DNA from 2 places in the Viridibacillus sp. FSL R5-0888 genome. Region 1 is predicted to be linked to the other one. Evidence: a T-box and tRNA genes for the amino acid it is inferred to sense, from the RefSeq annotation. Region 1 holds a T-box; the other holds one or more tRNA genes.

Evidence for each region. The T-box of region 1 lies ahead of tyrS (tyrosine--tRNA ligase). A T-box ahead of a tRNA ligase gene usually reads a tRNA of that ligase, here a tRNA-Tyr.
Region 2: it has a tRNA-Tyr gene. The T-box ahead of tyrS (tyrosine--tRNA ligase) is inferred to sense a tRNA for this amino acid. The anticodon was not compared.

The regions. Positions count from the first base shown of each region.
Region 1 covers NZ_JBBPAU010000001.1:963,803-972,910, forward strand. The annotation lists gene MKY02_RS04790 (transglycosylase domain-containing protein) at 67-2,703, opposite strand; T-box leader at 2,862-3,063, shown strand; gene tyrS (tyrosine--tRNA ligase) at 3,111-4,376, shown strand; gene MKY02_RS04800 (cobalamin-binding protein) at 4,805-5,617, opposite strand; gene MKY02_RS04805 (rhodanese-like domain-containing protein) at 5,723-6,076, opposite strand; gene MKY02_RS04810 (glutaredoxin family protein) at 6,076-6,345, opposite strand; gene MKY02_RS04815 (metal-sensitive transcriptional regulator) at 6,525-6,788, shown strand; gene MKY02_RS04820 (rhodanese-like domain-containing protein) at 6,848-7,144, shown strand; gene MKY02_RS04825 (Yip1 family protein) at 7,437-8,087, shown strand; gene rpsD (30S ribosomal protein S4) at 8,290-8,892, opposite strand.
Region 2 covers NZ_JBBPAU010000001.1:602,677-611,784, forward strand. The annotation lists rRNA gene MKY02_RS02940 (23S ribosomal RNA) at 1-1,045, shown strand, start outside; rRNA gene rrf (5S ribosomal RNA) at 1,182-1,297, shown strand; tRNA gene MKY02_RS02950 (tRNA-Asn) at 1,309-1,383, shown strand; tRNA gene MKY02_RS02955 (tRNA-Ser) at 1,389-1,480, shown strand; tRNA gene MKY02_RS02960 (tRNA-Glu) at 1,503-1,577, shown strand; tRNA gene MKY02_RS02965 (tRNA-Val) at 1,593-1,668, shown strand; tRNA gene MKY02_RS02970 (tRNA-Met) at 1,691-1,767, shown strand; tRNA gene MKY02_RS02975 (tRNA-Asp) at 1,771-1,847, shown strand; tRNA gene MKY02_RS02980 (tRNA-Phe) at 1,877-1,952, shown strand; tRNA gene MKY02_RS02985 (tRNA-Thr) at 1,960-2,035, shown strand; tRNA gene MKY02_RS02990 (tRNA-Tyr) at 2,045-2,128, shown strand; tRNA gene MKY02_RS02995 (tRNA-Trp) at 2,141-2,214, shown strand; tRNA gene MKY02_RS03000 (tRNA-His) at 2,232-2,307, shown strand; tRNA gene MKY02_RS03005 (tRNA-His) at 2,355-2,430, shown strand; tRNA gene MKY02_RS03010 (tRNA-Gln) at 2,437-2,508, shown strand; tRNA gene MKY02_RS03015 (tRNA-Gly) at 2,517-2,591, shown strand; tRNA gene MKY02_RS03020 (tRNA-Cys) at 2,604-2,677, shown strand; tRNA gene MKY02_RS03025 (tRNA-Leu) at 2,720-2,801, shown strand; gene MKY02_RS03030 (helix-turn-helix domain-containing protein) at 3,135-3,674, opposite strand; gene MKY02_RS03035 (proline racemase family protein) at 3,905-4,915, shown strand; gene MKY02_RS03040 (ornithine cyclodeaminase family protein) at 5,201-6,172, shown strand; gene MKY02_RS03045 (S66 peptidase family protein) at 6,512-7,432, shown strand; gene MKY02_RS03050 (M55 family metallopeptidase) at 7,748-8,572, shown strand; gene MKY02_RS03055 (ABC transporter permease) at 8,593-9,108, shown strand, end outside.

The DNA of each region.
Region 1 (9,108 bases):
TAAATGTAATTAATAAGTATAAAAAAGGAGCATTCTACAAGTGTGTAGAATGCTCCTTGATAAGGGTTAATTATTGTTACTAGTACCATTGTTTTCAGTACTATTATCTTTATCTTTATCTTTATCTTTATCTTTATCCTTGTCCTTATCGGTACTTGGGTCCTTGTCTTTATCTTGCTCTGTTGTATTGTCTTTGTCTGTTGTCGGTTTATTATTATCTGAATTAGGTTTCTGGTTCTTATCTTTGTCTTTGTCAGTATTTACGTTTGAATTTGAAGAATTGTTATTCGGTTGTTTATCTTTATCTTTATTCTTATCTTTATCCTGGTCTTTCTCATCATCAGGTTTGTTCGCAGCATCTAATTTCTCTTTCTCTTTTGGTGATAGAATACCTGCAGGATCTCCACCTAGGATACCTAACATACGAGAGATAAAGTCAGGATTTAAGCCACCACTTGAGTTGAAACTATCATCTGGACTAGTAGGTAGCATCACTTGAGAGTTAAATAAATCAGTACGTGAAAAGCCTGCTTTTGAACATGCTGAAGATAATGCTCGACCAGACAAACCACAGAATGTTTGACTTACTACACCTGCAGGAGCAGAGAAGCGTTTGCCAGATGCTGTAGCTAATTTTGGATTAGAATCATAAACAGAGTTCATCAGTTTAGCCCATAACAAATTAATACGAGTACTTGGTTGCAAGTAAGTCTCATTGTATTGATAAAGTGTTTGTGGTGTATCATAACCCATCCATACACCTAGTGAAATGTCAGGATTGTATCCAACCAACCAAACGTCTTTATATTCTTGAGATGTACCTGTTTTAGCCGCGAAGTCTGCACTAAATTTCAGGCCAGCATTTGCTGTTGTACCAGTTCCTTGTTTCAATACATCACGCATCATATCCGTAATGATATATGAAGTTTGAGGACTATATACTTGTTTCGCTTTAGATTTGTGTTTATATACTGTTTTGCCATCCGAGTCAACAATTTTAGAAATCATATAACCATCTACGAATTTACCTCCATTTGCAAATGTTGCAAATGCATTCGTATTTTCTTCCACAGTTACACCGTATTTTAGCGCTCCAATAGAAGTTGAGTAGTTCGTGTAATCATCTGCATCCAAATTTGAGAATCCGTTTTTAACTAATAAATCAGCAGGTCTACGGTTCATAATTTGGCTGTACAGTCGGATTGCTGGTAAGTTTTGAGAGTCTTTTAATGCTTCACGTGCCGAAATAATACCTCGGTTATCACTTTCAGTATAGTTGGATGGAGACCATCCGTTAATATTGAATTTCACATCGACTACAGGACTACCTGCCCCGATTAATCCATATTCAATCGCTGGTGCATAAACTAGAAGTGGCTTCATAGTAGAACCATTTGAACGTTTGGCTTGAGTCGCATGATTTAGTTCTTCTAATTTAAAGTCACGACCACCGATAAAGCTTAAAATTTTACCTGTTTTGTTTTCCATGACAATACTACCAACTTGTACAGGCACATCAACTTGTTTGCTTTTTCCAGTCTCTGAATCTGTAACAGTCTTTTTAAATGTAGCACCGTAATAGGTAAAGTTATCTTTTACATTTTGCATATTATCATACATTTTCTTATCAATCGTAGAGTAAATCTTGTAACCTTTTGATCGCAATTCACGATCTGCTAAGATTGTATATTTTTCTTTTAATTTCTTTTCATTTTTTAATCGTTTTGGATCTAATCCATCTTTTTTAGCTAAAATAGTAGCCATTATATCTTTTGCACGGCTTTCAATTTCGTATGTTACATATGGATACTTTTCTTCTGGGCGAAGTTCTGGTTTACGGAAATCTTTTTTAATTTTGTATTTCAAGGCTTTTTTATACTGCTTGTCCGTAATATAGCCTGTTTCATGCATACGATATAGAACAGTTTTCATACGGTTAACACCAAGTGCTAATGAATCTTTATCTTTAAGCTTTCCTTGCTGTGTAAATGGTGTATAGGCATAAGGTGATTGTGGAATCCCTGCGATATAGGCAGCTTGTGCAAGGTTAAGTTCACTTGCTTTTTTATTGAAAATACCTTCAGCCGCTGTTTCGATTCCAGCAATATTGCGACCAGATGCATTTCTACCATAAGGAATAATATTTAAATAAGCTTCTAAAATTTCGTCTTTGTCCATGAATTTTTCAAGTCGCATTGCGAGTAATAGTTCCTTAGCTTTACGCTCGTATGAAACTTCGTTTGTTAAAATTTGGTTTTTAATTAATTGCTGCGTTAATGTGGAGCCACCTGTTTGAGTTGAAGAGTTCGTTACATCTTGTAACAATCCACGGAAAACTGCTTTTGGTACAATCCCGTTATGTTCATAGAAGTATTCATCCTCAGTAGCTAGTACTGCATTAATTACATTAGGCGAGACCTTATCTAGAGTTGTTTCGCGTCGTTCTAAGTCCGAACGCATTTTACCTAAATATTTTCCACCTGCGAAGTAGAGATCACTTGTTTCATCATAAGTTAAAATGTCGCTACGCATTTCAGCTTTTGCTCGCAGAGGCTCTTCTTTTACGAGGGAAGCAAAATATCCAGCGCCAATAGACCCTACAAATATAAAACCTATAACTGCTAATGTGATAAATAATAAACATAAATTCCAGATTACGCTTGATGTTATACGTAGTGTTTTCATCCATCTCATAGAAGTCATTTCTTGAAAAAGATTGTCTATTTTTTCAACCCATTTTTTAAATTGTTCTATCACTAAATCGACCTCCTAAAATCTCGTTAATTATACCATAATTGATTTATGACTAATAATATTTATTGACAATGAATCTAAATGAAGTACAATAGTCATTAATAGTTTTTCGAGCGTTGAAAAGTGCGCAGTAGTGAACATATTCCCTGTATAGAGAGCTAGCGGTTGGTGTAAGCTAGTCATAATATGGACACGAATTACACATTTGGAGCGAGAACGTAAGCGTCGCGTTAAGACGTATGAGCCGGAAGAATCATTTTTTCTTCAAGCTGGGTGGTACCGCGTTAAATTGTGATTAACGTCCCTGCATATTAATATGCAGGGACTTTTTTTATTTATATTAGGAGGTAAGGAATATGACAAATCTATTATTGGAAGATTTACAGTGGCGTGGCCTACTGTACCAACAAACAGATGCTGAAGGTATGGAAAAATTATTAAATGAGGAATCTGTTTCTTTGTATTGTGGTGTTGACCCAACTGCAGATAGCATGCATATCGGACATATCGTGCCACTACTTACTTTAAGAAGATTCCAAATTGCAGGTCACCAACCAATTCTATTAGTCGGTGGCGCTACTGGTATGATTGGTGATCCATCAGGTCGTTCTGAAGAGCGCCAATTACAAACGGTTGAACAAGTTGAGAAAAACGTACAAGGAATAAAAAAACAATTAGAGCGTATTTTTGATTTTAATTCAGAAAACGGGGCAAAACTTGCAAACAACCGCGACTGGATTGGCTCAATGAATACTATTGAATTCCTACGCGATTACGGTAAATTAATCAATGTAAACTATATGCTTGGTAAAGATACAATTTCATCTCGCCTAGATACTGGTCTTTCATTTACTGAATTTGCTTACACAATTATTCAAGGTATTGACTTTAACCACTTATACGACAACTTCAACTGCCGTATTCAAGTAGGTGGTTCTGACCAGTGGGGAAATATTACAACTGGCCTAGAAGTGATTCGTAAAACCCATGAAGAAGAAACAAAAGCATTTGGTATCACAATTCCACTTGTAACAAAAGCGGATGGTACAAAATTCGGTAAAACAGCAGGAGGAGCAGTTTGGTTAGATGCTGAAAAAACATCGCCATATGAGTTCTACCAATTCTGGATCAATGCAGCTGACTCTGATGTCGTGAAATACTTGAAAATCTTCACATTCCTATCTCGTGAAGAAATCGAAGCATTAGAGACTGCTGTAGAAACTGAGCCACATCTACGTAAAGCACAAAAAGCATTAGCTGCTGAAATGACAAAATTAATCCACGGTGAAGAAGGTTTAGAACAGGCAATTCGTATTACAGAAGCATTATTCTCAGGTGACTTAAAAGCACTTTCGGTAGAAGAAATGAAAGTAGCATTTAGTGGCGTACCTTCTGTTGAAATCGCGAAAGAAGATCAAAACATTGTCGACCTAATCGTCGAAGCTAAAATTTCATCTTCAAAACGTCAAGCGCGTGAAGATGTAACAAACGGAGCTATCTCAATCAACGGCGAAAAAATTACAGATTTAGCATACACTGTAGACGCCAAAGATCGCCTAGAAGATGCATTTGCAATCGTAAGAAGAGGTAAAAAGAAATACCACATGGTACAGTTCAATTAAATGCTGAAGGCGCTCGTTTTAAGGAACGTAACCTAAGTGCGCGGCGTCCTGCCGCAACGGTTACGTGACCCACATCCTGTGGGCCTTCGACAAGCACTGGAACTTTCGAAACAAAAGCATTTTTTCAGCTTTTGTCCGAGAAAGTGGAAGTGACCTCGAGCAGCTGAATATGTTGATTAAAGTACTAATAATTAGTCATCAAGACTACTGTTCATTCTAAAGTGAGCAGTAGTCTTTTTTGAATTTATACAAAGAAGCATAGAACTTATAAATATTATGAATATTTAAGAAAACCTTTCTATACATAGAGTAGGCTCTTTTGTAAGAAAATAACCCTATTTAATCGTAAAATATTGAAATATAAAAAGGGTTACAAAAAAAGACTTCTCACTCAATGTGAAAAGTCTTCTACTATTATTAAATTCATCTTATTTTTCAATTATCCATTCAGGTAACGCGAGACTTTCATACTCTATGGGATGTATTAAGGTTGCCAATTTCAAAGCACCTTCTAGTAACCTAGGCGAAGGACGGCAATAGAGCCATTCCTCCATTACATGTAGGCGATCTAATTTTATAGCAGTCATTTCTGATGCACCTGGTCTTTTCAGAAGGTGTCCAGGTTTAATCCGGTGGTGTTGAACACCGACCCAAGCTAAAAACGCATAATCAGGATTTCGTTTTAATACATCGTTCCATTCAGTCTGTACACTAGCTAATTCAACATCAGCAAAGAGGTTTACACCACCCGCAATTTCACTTACTTCAGTCAACCAGTTAATACCGCCTGGTGTGAAAATGGGGTTTGGCCACCATTCCCAATATAATGAAGGTTTAATTTCGCAACTTTCGCCTATTTTCTTCATGCTAGAAACAAAGCTCTCAAATTCAGCAGCTCTTATCTCAGCATGTTCCAGTACGCCACATGCTTTACCTAGTATACGTAAATCGTCAGCAATTTCTTGTAGACTATTAGGATTTAGAACGAGATGTGGGATTTTACGACGCTCGAGTTCCTCAATATTCTTCTCCATTCCAGGAACGCTAAGCGAAGCAATGACGAGCTCGGGCTCCATGCTTTCAAGCAAATCCATATTAATAGAAAGATCCGGACCAAGGCGTGGTAAATGCTGAATAGAAGATGGCCAATCAGAAAAATCATCTATAGCAATTAACTGATGCTCAAGTTGTAAATAGGTGAGTAGTTCAGTATTACTAGGGCAAATTGATATGATTTTCATTAATAAAAGACCTCCTTTAAAAAAATAGCCATTCGTTAAGTGTCATTATAACATAACGAATGGCTATTTTTGGTTATAGATGAAAAGGCGAGTAGTAATGCTATGTTATGACCATCGACTCATACCACCTTTGACATTATAAACAGAAGTAAAGCCTGCTTTTGAAAGAATACTAGCAGCTCGAGCACTTCGCATACCACTTTGGCAGATAACGATGATTTCCCTGTTGGCGTCGAGTTTACTTACTTTGCTAGGTAGTTGATCTAGTGGGATATTTTGAAACTGTACAATATGTTGGGTATTATATTCACCAGGTGTACGGACATCGATAAGTTGCTTAGATTTGTCATTTAGCATATTTTTTAAATCGGCTGTAGAAATATTTTTTACACCTTTTGCTGTTTTGGTGCGGAAGTAAATAAAAATAGCGATTGCAAGTAGTAAGATAATCCATTCCATTATTGTAGTTCTCCGTTTCTATTAGTTGTTGTTAGTTGCTGGATAATTTTCATAGCAGAAATTGGGTCATAACCAAGCACCCAATTACTATTAATATTGGTTTGGGGGACTCCGAGACGACCTGTTGCTGCCATTAGTTCTTGCACAATTTCAGGCTTTTCTTGAATATTTACTTCTTTATAGAGAATGTTTTGTTCGTTTAGAAAATTTTTCATTAATACGCAGTAACCACAATTTGTGGATGAATAAACGGTCACGTCCAATTTCATTTCGTTATTGCCTCCTTTCGATAGCTACTTCTATATACCCTGGTAGGTATTTTTAATATACTATGGAGGGTATGAGTTTTCAACTAATTTGTTTATAACATCTTTACTTGACACAATACCTTTAGGGGTATAGTATCTATAAATGTTACACGATATGCTTGAATTGAGGTGACGATAATATGGAGTATAATGATCAAATTAAGAATCGTTTGAAACGAATAGAAGGCCAGTTAAAAGGTATTATCCGCATGATTGAAGAAGAAAAAGAATGTAAAGATGTCATCACACAGTTATCTGCCTCTCGCTCAGCAATTGATCGCGCGATCGGACTTATTGTAAGTACTAATTTAGTACGTTGCATGGAAGATGAAAATGAGCTTAAGGGGAAAGATAAAGAAACTTTAATAAAAGAAGCTGTAGATCTATTAGTGAAGAGTCGATAATCGTCTCTTCCTTATTTTCAATATTTTATATACCAGGTGGGGTAAGGGAGATAATAAAAATGAAATCAATTTCAGTAGAAGAAGTACAACAATTATTAGAATCGGGTAAAGAATTGAATTTAATCGATGTTCGTGAAGTGGATGAAGTAGCAGCAGGTATAATTCCAACAGCCATCAATATCCCTTTAGGTTTAATTGAATTTCGTATGAATGAATTAGATAAAACAAAAGAGTACATTATGGTTTGCCGTTCAGGTGGCCGTAGTGGCAACGCAACAATGTTTTTAGAAAATCAAGGCTTTAATGTAGTTAATATGGATGGTGGCATGTTAGCTTGGACAGGTGATGTCGAATAAATTATAGCTATAAGAATCGTATTAAAGAGTATGCATTTCGCATACTCTTTTTTATGTGGCTAAACACTAAAAAAATCAAGGTGTTTTATCGACCAATATGATTATTGGGTGGAAGCGTAATTGTAAAATCAAAAATTTCGGTTTTAAGGATTGCTGAAAAAAAGCTTAAGGACTTGATTAAACAGCGTTATTGTTGTGTTTTTCATATTTTCCATAAATATGTTTTCAATACAATATACCTATCTAATATTTGGTATGCTTTAAACAGAAAACTAGAAGGGAAGAATAATAAATGAATGAATTACAAGAAACAAAGCAGCAAGAGGTGTTACATCCATTTTTCTCTATTTGGTTGCATCCTAAAAAAACGGCCAGGTATATTCTTGATTATAAAGGATTAGGTTACGCTATCATGTTCATATTGCTCGGAGGAATGGCGGGCGTACTCTTCGGTGCTATGGATTCGAAATTACCTTTAGATATTCCAACTTGGGGTATACTATTAATTTGTGTAATTGGTGGACCATTTATTGGATTGTTTTCATCTGCTATTGGGGCAGGGGTAATATTACTAATAGGAAAGTTATTTAAAGGCAAGGCAACTTATAATGAGATGTTCAAAGTAATGGGGTTATCTTCAATTCCTCATATTTGGTTAGCACCCATTTTATTATTATGGATGGCATTTTCACCAGAAACTTTCTTTCGGATGGATAGCGATTATCTTGAAGTGAAGAATCTTATAGTAACTCTAGTTTCGAGTCTAATCACGTTTTGTGTTACTATTTGGGCGGTTGTTATTAACGTAGGGGTAGTTGCAGAGACACATCGCTTTTCTAATTGGCGTGCATTTTTCACGATTTTCATTCCGGGCTTCCTTGCTTTTATCGTTTTACTTATTATTGTTATTATTTTTACGTTCTCATTTATTGGGCAAATGTAGAGTTTTAATTAGTAAATAATCTAGTTCTTTTCCACTCGAGGCTAATTGAACATCCAAATTTTTTGGATGTTCGTTAGTCTTTTTTTATACTACTTTTCTAAAGGTAGCTTAAAAAGGAATTAGTTTTAATTTAGTGGATAATATGTAATAAAAAAACCTTGTACCCGATAAAACGGGTACAAGGTTTTGGAAAGAACAAAGATTAACGAGAGTAGTACTCTACGATATAAGCTTCGTTGATTTCAGCTGATAATTCGCTGCGTTCTGGAAGACGTACAAAAGTACCTTCTTTTTTGTCTGCATCGAATGATAGGTATTCTGGTACGAAGTTGTTTACTTCGATTGCTTCATTAACTGCAGTAAGGTTTTGAGATTTTTCACGAAGAGAAATCACTTGACCTGGTTTTACGCGGAATGAAGGGATATCAACGCGTTTACCATCAACCAAAATGTGGCCGTGGTTTACTAATTGACGAGATCCACGACGAGTGCGTGAAAGACCTAAACGGTAAACTAAGTTATCAAGGCGAGTTTCAAGAAGGATCATGAAGTTTTCACCGTGGATACCTTGCATTTTACCAGCTTTGTCGAATAGAGTACGGAATTGACGTTCGTTCATACCATACATATGACGAAGTTTTTGTTTTTCTTGTAATTGTAAACCGTATTCTGATAATTTTTTACGTTGGTTAGGACCGTGTTGTCCTGGTGCGTAAGGGCGTTTTTCGATTTCTTTACCTGTGCCGCTTAGTGAAATACCAAGACGACGAGACAGTTTCCATGATGGACCTGTATAACGAGACATAGAGAGTCTCCTCCTTTAATTGGTTTTATTTTGTTGTAAAATAAAAACCAGATGTATCCAGAATTATTGACATTTTATTTTCATGCAACTTCGCCCATGCAGCCAAAGGGTTACGTGTTACACCATCCATTTCTGGAGGAATAAAATGAAAGCAATAAAACCATACAACTGCTGCGTTTATTTTACACAAAGACCATTGTAACTTTTACATAGTAA
Region 2 (9,108 bases), 360 kb from region 1:
GAGGAGTGCTTAGCGCAAGCGAAGGTGCGAATTGAAGCCCCAGTAAACGGCGGCCGTAACTATAACGGTCCTAAGGTAGCGAAATTCCTTGTCGGGTAAGTTCCGACCCGCACGAAAGGCGTAACGATCTGGGCACTGTCTCAACGAGAGACTCGGTGAAATTATAGTACCTGTGAAGATGCAGGTTACCCGCGACAGGACGGAAAGACCCCGTGGAGCTTTACTGTAGCCTGATATTGAATTTTGATACATCTTGTACAGGATAGGTAGGAGCCAGAGATTCCGGAGCGCCAGCTTCGGAGGAGGCGTTGGTGGGATACTACCCTAGATGTATTGAACTTCTAACCCATGCCCCTTAGCGGGGTAGGAGACAGTGTCAGGCGGGCAGTTTGACTGGGGCGGTCGCCTCCTAAAGAGTAACGGAGGCGCCCAAAGGTTCCCTCAGAATGGTTGGAAATCATTCGTAGAGTGTAAAGGCATAAGGGAGCTTGACTGCGAGACCTACAAGTCGAGCAGGGTCGAAAGACGGGCTTAGTGATCCGGTGGTTCCGCATGGAAGGGCCATCGCTCAACGGATAAAAGCTACCCCGGGGATAACAGGCTTATCTCCCCCAAGAGTCCACATCGACGGGGAGGTTTGGCACCTCGATGTCGGCTCATCGCATCCTGGGGCTGTAGTCGGTCCCAAGGGTTGGGCTGTTCGCCCATTAAAGCGGTACGCGAGCTGGGTTCAGAACGTCGTGAGACAGTTCGGTCCCTATCCGTCGTGGGCGTAGGAAATTTGAGAGGAGCTGTCCTTAGTACGAGAGGACCGGGATGGACACACCGCTGGTGTACCAGTTGTTCTGCCAAGGGCATCGCTGGGTAGCTATGTGTGGACGGGATAAGTGCTGAAAGCATCTAAGCATGAAGCCCCCCTCAAGATGAGATTTCCCATTACGCAAGTAAGTAAGATCCCTCAAAGACGATGAGGTAGATAGGTTCGAGGTGGAAGTGTGGCGACATACGGAGCTGACGAATACTAATAGATCGAGGACTTAACCAAATTTTACTTAACAAACTTCAATGTAATTTATCCAGTTTTGAGAGAATAATAAAAAACTTTTCTAAAATAGCAAAAAACACTTGCTAAAATTTAAAAAAGATGATATAATTATTCTTGTCCTTAGGTAATACAATAGTCTAGTGATGATGGCAAAGAGGTCACACCCGTTCCCATGCCGAACACGGAAGTTAAGCTCTTTAGCGCCGATGGTAGTTGGGGGTTTCCCCCTGTGAGAGTAGGACGTTGCTAGGCGATCATATTATTCCGAAGTAGCTCAGTGGTAGAGCATCCGGCTGTTAACCGGACGGTCGTAGGTTCGAGTCCTACCTTCGGAGCCATTTTTGGAGAGCTGTCCGAGTGGCCGAAGGAGCACGATTGGAAATCGTGTAGGCGAGTAACCTTGTCTCAAGGGTTCAAATCCCTTGCTCTCCGCCATACACATTCTCATTTATTAAATGGCCCCTTGGTCAAGCGGTTAAGACACCGCCCTTTCACGGCGGTAACACGGGTTCGAATCCCGTAGGGGTCACCATTTATAACGTTATACGGAGGATTAGCTCAGCTGGGAGAGCACCTGCCTTACAAGCAGGGGGTCGGCGGTTCGATCCCGTCATCCTCCACCATTTAAGTCAATAATACCATTATCGCGGGGTGGAGCAGTTCGGTAGCTCGTCGGGCTCATAACCCGAAGGTCACAGGTTCAAATCCTGTCCCCGCAACCAAATGGTCCGGTAGTTCAGTTGGTTAGAATGCCTGCCTGTCACGCAGGAGGTCGCGGGTTCGAGTCCCGTCCGGACCGCCATTTTTTAAAAAAGAATATTAAATTATTATGGGTCAGTAGCTCAGTTGGTAGAGCATTAGATTGAAGCTCTAAGTGTCGGCGGTTCGATTCCGTCCTGACCCACCATAATAATGCCGGTGTAGCTCAGTTGGTAGAGCAACTGACTTGTAATCAGTAGGTCGAGGGTTCGACTCCTTTCGCCGGCACCATGTTTTTCTGGAGGGGTAGCGAAGAGGCTAAACGCGGCGGACTGTAAATCCGCTCCTTCGGGTTCGGCGGTTCGAATCCGTCCCCCTCCACCATTTTTTTATTTTAGGGGCATAGTTTAACGGTAGAATAGAGGTCTCCAAAACCTTTGATGTGGGTTCGATTCCTACTGCCCCTGCCAATTTAAATTATATTATGGCGGTTGTGGCGAAGTGGTTAACGCACCTGATTGTGGTTCAGGCATTCGTGGGTTCGATTCCCATCAGTCGCCCCATTTAATTTTTGACAATAAAATAATTTAGATATAATAATAATATTATGGCGGTTGTGGCGAAGTGGTTAACGCACCTGATTGTGGTTCAGGCATTCGTGGGTTCGATTCCCATCAGTCGCCCCATATTATTGGGGTATAGCCAAGCGGTAAGGCAACGGATTTTGATTCCGTCATGCCCTGGTTCGAATCCAGGTACCCCAGTTAAATTTGCGGAAGTAGTTCAGTGGTAGAACACCACCTTGCCAAGGTGGGGGTCGCGAGTTCGAACCTCGTCTTCCGCTCCATTTTCTATTTACGGCGGCATAGCCAAGTGGTAAGGCACAGGTCTGCAACACCTCTACCACCGGTTCAAATCCGGTTGCCGCCTCCAATTATTTTTAAAATAACTACATATAATCTATAATAATATTATGCCGGTGTGGCGGAATTGGCAGACGCGCACGACTCAAAATCGTGTTCTTTCGAGAGTGTCGGTTCGACCCCGACCACCGGTATCCTAAATATAAATTTTCTTAAGAGTTCTCATTATGAGAGCTCTTTTTTGTTGTCAAAATTTCTTTCATTAAGGGAAGAACCCTGGTGGAATTTAAGGTGCAAAATATTCTAGAACCACAGTCGTTCAATGTTAGCTATGAAGGTGCTGGCTTTCTAAATTAGATATTGCAAACTTGGTAGAGGAATTATCTATAATTGAGATTGATGAGGGGTTTGAGTAGGTATCTACAAATTTTAAAGAAGAGGGTAAAGTCCTAAAAGAGAGGAGGGAAATTTCCCTCCTCTTTTTTAGTATTAGTAATTATAGAAACAAAATTTGGATTTATTTATTTTCATTCTGAAGAAACACATAAAAATTTAACAGGTGTACTTGTGAGATTCAACCAATAATGTGGACTACTAGAGTCGATGATAATGGAGTCATGTTCGTTTAAATGATATTCTTCATCATTTATTTGTACAGTCAGTATGCCGTCTAAAACATACAGAAATTCTTTTCCGTGATGAGTAAATTGATTCCCCTTGTTTTCTCCGGGATTTAGAATTATAAAAAGTGGGTTAAAGCCAAGTCCTGTATGATTGCCGGACAAGTCCTTGTAAATGAATTGGTTGACGGTCAAATCCGCACTGCTATTAATTCCACGAATGACAGTTGGCTGCTTTTGTTTTGTTTCTGTGCTGAAAAAGTAACTAGGATTTACTTGAAGTACTTCAGATATTTTCTTAAGCGATTCTAGTGTTAGAGATGATTTCATACGCTCAACTTGTGATAAAAAACTGATGGATAGATCAGTCTTGTCTGCAATTTCCTTAAGGGTCAATTTTCTTTCTTTTCGTAGGCTTTTAATTTTATCTCCAATTGTTTTGTCCATAACAATACCTCATCTCAATTTATGTAAAGTATACATCATTATATATTTTAAAAAATAAAGTTGACAGAATATTACCTCTAATCTAATATTAGGTTATTGTAATTTAAGTAATACTTCAAATATATTGAACTTTCACTTAAATTATAAAACATATGTTAATAAATAACTAGAGTCTCTTTTTATAAGTCATTTTGAAATAGTATTTTAAAAATTGGATTGGAGAGATTTAAATGATCATTAAAAAAGTATATACAACAGTTGATGTACATGTTGCAGGCGAACCATTACGAATTATAACGGATGGGCTACCCGAGATAAAAGGTGATACTCAATTGGAAAGACGTGCTTACTGCATGGAACATCTTGATTACATAAGAGAAGTACTGATGCTTGAACCAAGGGGGCATCACGGTATGTATGGATGTATTATTACGCCCCCTGCGAGCCCTCATGCAGATTTTGGAGTACTGTTTATGCACAATGAAGGTTGGAGCACGATGTGTGGACATGGAATTGTTGGTGTAATCACGATGGGGATAGAAACAGGTCGTTTCATCGTGACAGAAGAAAATCAGAAATTTATCATCGATAGTCCTGCAGGTGAAATAGTAGCCTATGCAAAATGCAATGGTTCTATTGTAGAAGCGGTTTCTTTTGAAAATGTTCCGTCATTTGTATTGGAAAAGGATATGCCTGTAAGTATTGATGGTTATGAATTCAATGTTGATATCTCATTTGGAGGTGCTTTCTACGCAGTTGTTAAAAGCAAAGAGATGAGTTTGAAAGTAAATACCAAAGATTTACCTGCAATTCAAAAATGGGGAACGAAAATCAAACGATATATCGAAGATAAAATAGATGTAGTTCATCCACTTGAAAGTGGCCTTCGTGGCATTTATGGTGTTATTTTCTCAGATGATCCAGTAGGAGAGAATGCAAATTTGCGTAATGTTACAATTTTTGCTGATGAACAAATCGACCGTTCACCTTGTGGTACAGGTACGTGCGCAAGACTGGCAAGCCTTTATGCACATGGTGAATTGGAAGATAAGGGAAGCTTTGTTCACGAAAGCATCACAGATGGCCAATTCATTGGTGAGATATTATCGATTAGCAATGTAGCGGGGTATGAAGCGGTTATTCCAAAAGTTACAGGAGAAGCTTTCCTGACAGGTTTCCACCAATTTTTAGTTGATCCACGCGACACTTTGCCAAGAGGATTCTTATTGGAAGAGATTTGATAGTTTCGTAGCTTTAAAGAAAGAAGGGGTGGTGCAAAAAGAAGAATAATTTTATTCAATTAACTATTTATGTTGCTGTATCATCACTTATTGATACTGGAAACATAGTAAATAATATTGAGGATGATTTAACGGGAACCGCAATTGTGCATTCACGTTTTGGTGATGAAATAGAATCTCTTGAAGAAGCTAAGGATGCATCCTTTCCAGAATCAAATATGGTGGTTCAATAATCTCGCAGAGCAACATGTATTTGTTAGGTAGTTCAGTACTGGAGGAAAAGATATGTTGATTTTAAGTGCACGTGAACAAAAGAATTTGATGGATATGAATGAGGTAATGGACTGTGTTGCGCAAGCATTAAATGAGTTTTCCGCCTCGAGAACAGAGACACCAATTCGGTTGTCACTTCCTTTTGGCCTAGCAAATACAGGGCTTGTCATGCCTTCCGTTGCCAAAGAGTTGCAAACAATGGGTGTTAAATATGTAACGGTGGTTCCCGATAATAAGAAAACTGGCAAAACCATTCAGGGTGTTGTTTTATTATCTGATATTGAAACTGGTGAACCGTTAGCTTTGCTTGAAGGCTCTTTTTTAACTCTTATTCGAACAGGTGCTTTATCAGGTGTTGCGACAAAGTATTTTGCACGTGAGAATGCGAAAGTATTAGGTGTTATTGGAACTGGTGAGCAAGCAAAAGGTTTGTGTGAAGCAGTTTTAGCTGCAAGAGATATAGAAGAAATTCATTTATTTAATCGTAGCGATTCAAAAGCAAAAGAGTTTGCTCAATTCTTAGAAGAAAAGTTTAAAGTAAAAACAGTTCTTTGTGATAATCCTAATGAAGTGGTACGAAAAGCAGATATTCTAGTGACTGCAACGAGCTCGACAATCCCGGTCTTCACCGAAGCATTGAAACCAGGTACGCACGTAAACGCGGTGGGCTCATTCCGTCCAACGATGCAGGAATTACCGTCAAGTGCAATTGCTTCAGCACATAAAGTTATTGTAGAAGCAAAAGACGCAGCTCTGGAAGAAACAGGAGATTTACATGTGCCGATTCAAGAAGGAGTATTTTCTGAAACTGGTATTCATGCAGAGCTTGGAAAAGTGGTAAGTGGGGAGCGGCCAGGTAGAGAAAAGGATGAGGAAATTACCATTTTTAAATCTGTGGGTCTTGCGATTGCGGATATAGTTGTCGCTAAATATTTGTATGATAAGGCCATTGCGAATAAAGCAGGGGTACATGTGGAATTATAAGCAAATTTATAATCGCGAGTAATGAGGAATTTGAGAAGGTTCCTGTAACATTTTAAGAAATAGATGTTTAGAAGAGAGAGGGGAAAGAGTGCTCCTCTTTTTTTGTGCATTTCTACATATAGAACCCCTAGCAATTTACTAGATGGTAGAAGTTCTGGGGTTAACAGTTCTCAATGGAATTAAAGTATTATATTGTAACTTAATTAAAGTGTACTTCCAGCAGACTTATAATACTTCGTGAATAAGTAAATCAAGGAATGCTTCTTTATTCGCTTTTCATATATAGAGTTTGATAAAGTAGAGATAAGAAACAGAATATATTATTAGGAGTTTTAAGAAATGAAAATACGTCCAAAGAGATTGCAGGTTGGAGATACGGTTGGGATTATTGCACCTGCTAGTCCACCAAATTTTGAGAAGTTAACAAAGTCATTCGCTTTTTTAGAGGAGCTTGGCCTGAAATATGTTATTGGAAAGTCTGTACAACTGCAGAATGGTTATTTGGCAGGAACTGATGAGGAGCGTTTATCTGATTTACACGAAATGATTGAAGATCCTAATATTGCTGCTATTCTCTGTGCTAGTGGTGGGTATGGTGCTGCACGTATTGCAGAACGCATTGATTATCAATTATTAGAGGAGAATCCTAAAATCTTCTGGGGATTTTCAGATATTACGTATTTACATACCGCTTTTGGTTTGTATTCTGATATTGTAACTTTCCATGGTCCAACTTTATCAAGTATGGGGCGAGAAGATGTAGCAGAACGTTCTAAGCATATGTTTAAGCAGTTGTTTGAACCTGCTGAGATTCACTATGAAGAAGATATCTCTATGCTTACAACAGTATCTGGTGGGGCTGTAAGAGGGGAACTAACAGGAGGAAATCTAACACTAATTGTCAGCAGTATTGGTACTAAGTATGAAATCGATACTAAAGGAAAAATATTGCTTATTGAAGATATTGGTTTAGAGCCGGCTCAAATTGATGGTCTTCTCAATCAGTTAAAGCTTTCACGCAAGTTAGATGAAGTAGCAGGTGTTATTATCGGAGAGTTTACGAACGCAGAGCCTAAAGAATACGTAGATTCACTCACAATAGATGAAGTATTTACTCATTATTTTGGCAAGTTAGGTAAACCAGTTGTGAAAGGCTTCAAAATTGGACATTGTGAACCAAATGTAGCAATTCCATTAGGTGTGGATGCTATTTTAGATGCAGATCGTAAGCATTTAGCTATTTTACCGGGTGTTCAGTGATACCTTACAATTAAATAATTTCACAGCTTAGATAATAGTTGGAAATTCAATGCTCTTAGGCATAATTCTTTAATCGTTACCTTATAATACAATAACTTCTTGTTAATAAAATTCGATTTACACAATAAACATTTACAATATAACTCATCTCTCATAGAGGTGAGTTTTTTTATTTGTTTCTATTAGTATATCCAGTTAATGATTGAATGCAAAAGTAAATACATTAATTTTTAAATAATTGATATTAAAGTAAAAATCTGTTAATGTATTTTTATAATATTATCAGAATATTATAAAAATAATAGGGGTGATAGAGTGAAGTATTTTTTATCAGTAGACATGGAAGGGATTACGGGTTTACCGGATTACACGTTTGTATCTCAATCAGAAAATAATTATGAACACTCTAGAAAAATTATGACAGATGAGGCCAATGCGATAATTGGTGCTGCTTTTAAAAGTGGAGCGAAAGAAGTGCTAGTAAACGATAGCCATTCCAAAATGAATAATTTGTTAGTTGAGGAATTGCATGAGGATGCAGATTTGATCACGGGAGATTTAAAGCCGCTCTCAATGGTTCAAAACGTAGATAAAACATTTGATGGTGTAATGTTTGCAGGATATCATGCGAGAGCAGGACAACCTGGAGTAATGAGCCATTCAATGACATTTAGTATTCGAACAATTTTCATTGATGATGTGGAAATTGGTGAAATTGGCTTTAATTCATATGTGGCTGGTTATTTTGGAGTGCCAGTTATTTTTCTAGCTGGTGATGATTGTGCTTGTCGTGAGATTGAGGCACTTATTCCTGGTGTTGTAACTGCAGCAGTAAAAGAATCAATTTCAAGGTCGGCTGTGAAGACATTACATCCTAAAAAAGCACGAGCATTGTTAGCTGAAAAAACGGCTGAAGCGATTGCGAAAAAAGATTCAATTAAACCACTTGTACCACCAGCTACACCAACATTACGCATTGAATTTACAAATTATGGACAGGTCGAATGGGCAGCGTTAATGCCAGGAACGAGGATTATTGAAGGAACAACAATGGTGGAGTTTAAGGCAAAAGATATTCTAGAGGCATATAGAGCAATGCTAGTAATGGCAGAGTTGGCATACCAAACACGTTATTGCTGACAAGGAGGAGGTGGGTTTGAATGATTCAATATATAATAAAGCGCTTCTTCATGATGATTTTAACAGTGTTGCTTATTGCGACATTGACGTTTTTTTTAATGCATGCAATTCCAGGGTCACCATTTGATGATGATCGTACTTCAAATCCTACAATTCAAGAAAATCTAGAAAAATACTATAAGCTAGATCAGCCATTGCCGGTGCAATATGCGAACTATTTAAAGGCTATTGTTACCTTTGATTTTGGTCCTTCGATTAAGAAACCAAATGACTCAGTTAATAGCTTATTGGCCAGGGGATTCCCTATTTCATTTGAGCTAGGAATCATAACGATACTAGTAGCGGTTATATCAGGGGTAACGTTAGGCACTTTAGCAGCACTCCGGCATAACGGAATAATTGATTATCTTGCGATGACTTTTGCGGTTATAGGTATTTCTATTCCAAACTTTATTTTAGCAACTTTACTTATTCAAATTTTTGCAGGTGAACTGAAGTGGTTACCCGCGGCAACTTGGCAAAGCCCGCTTCATATG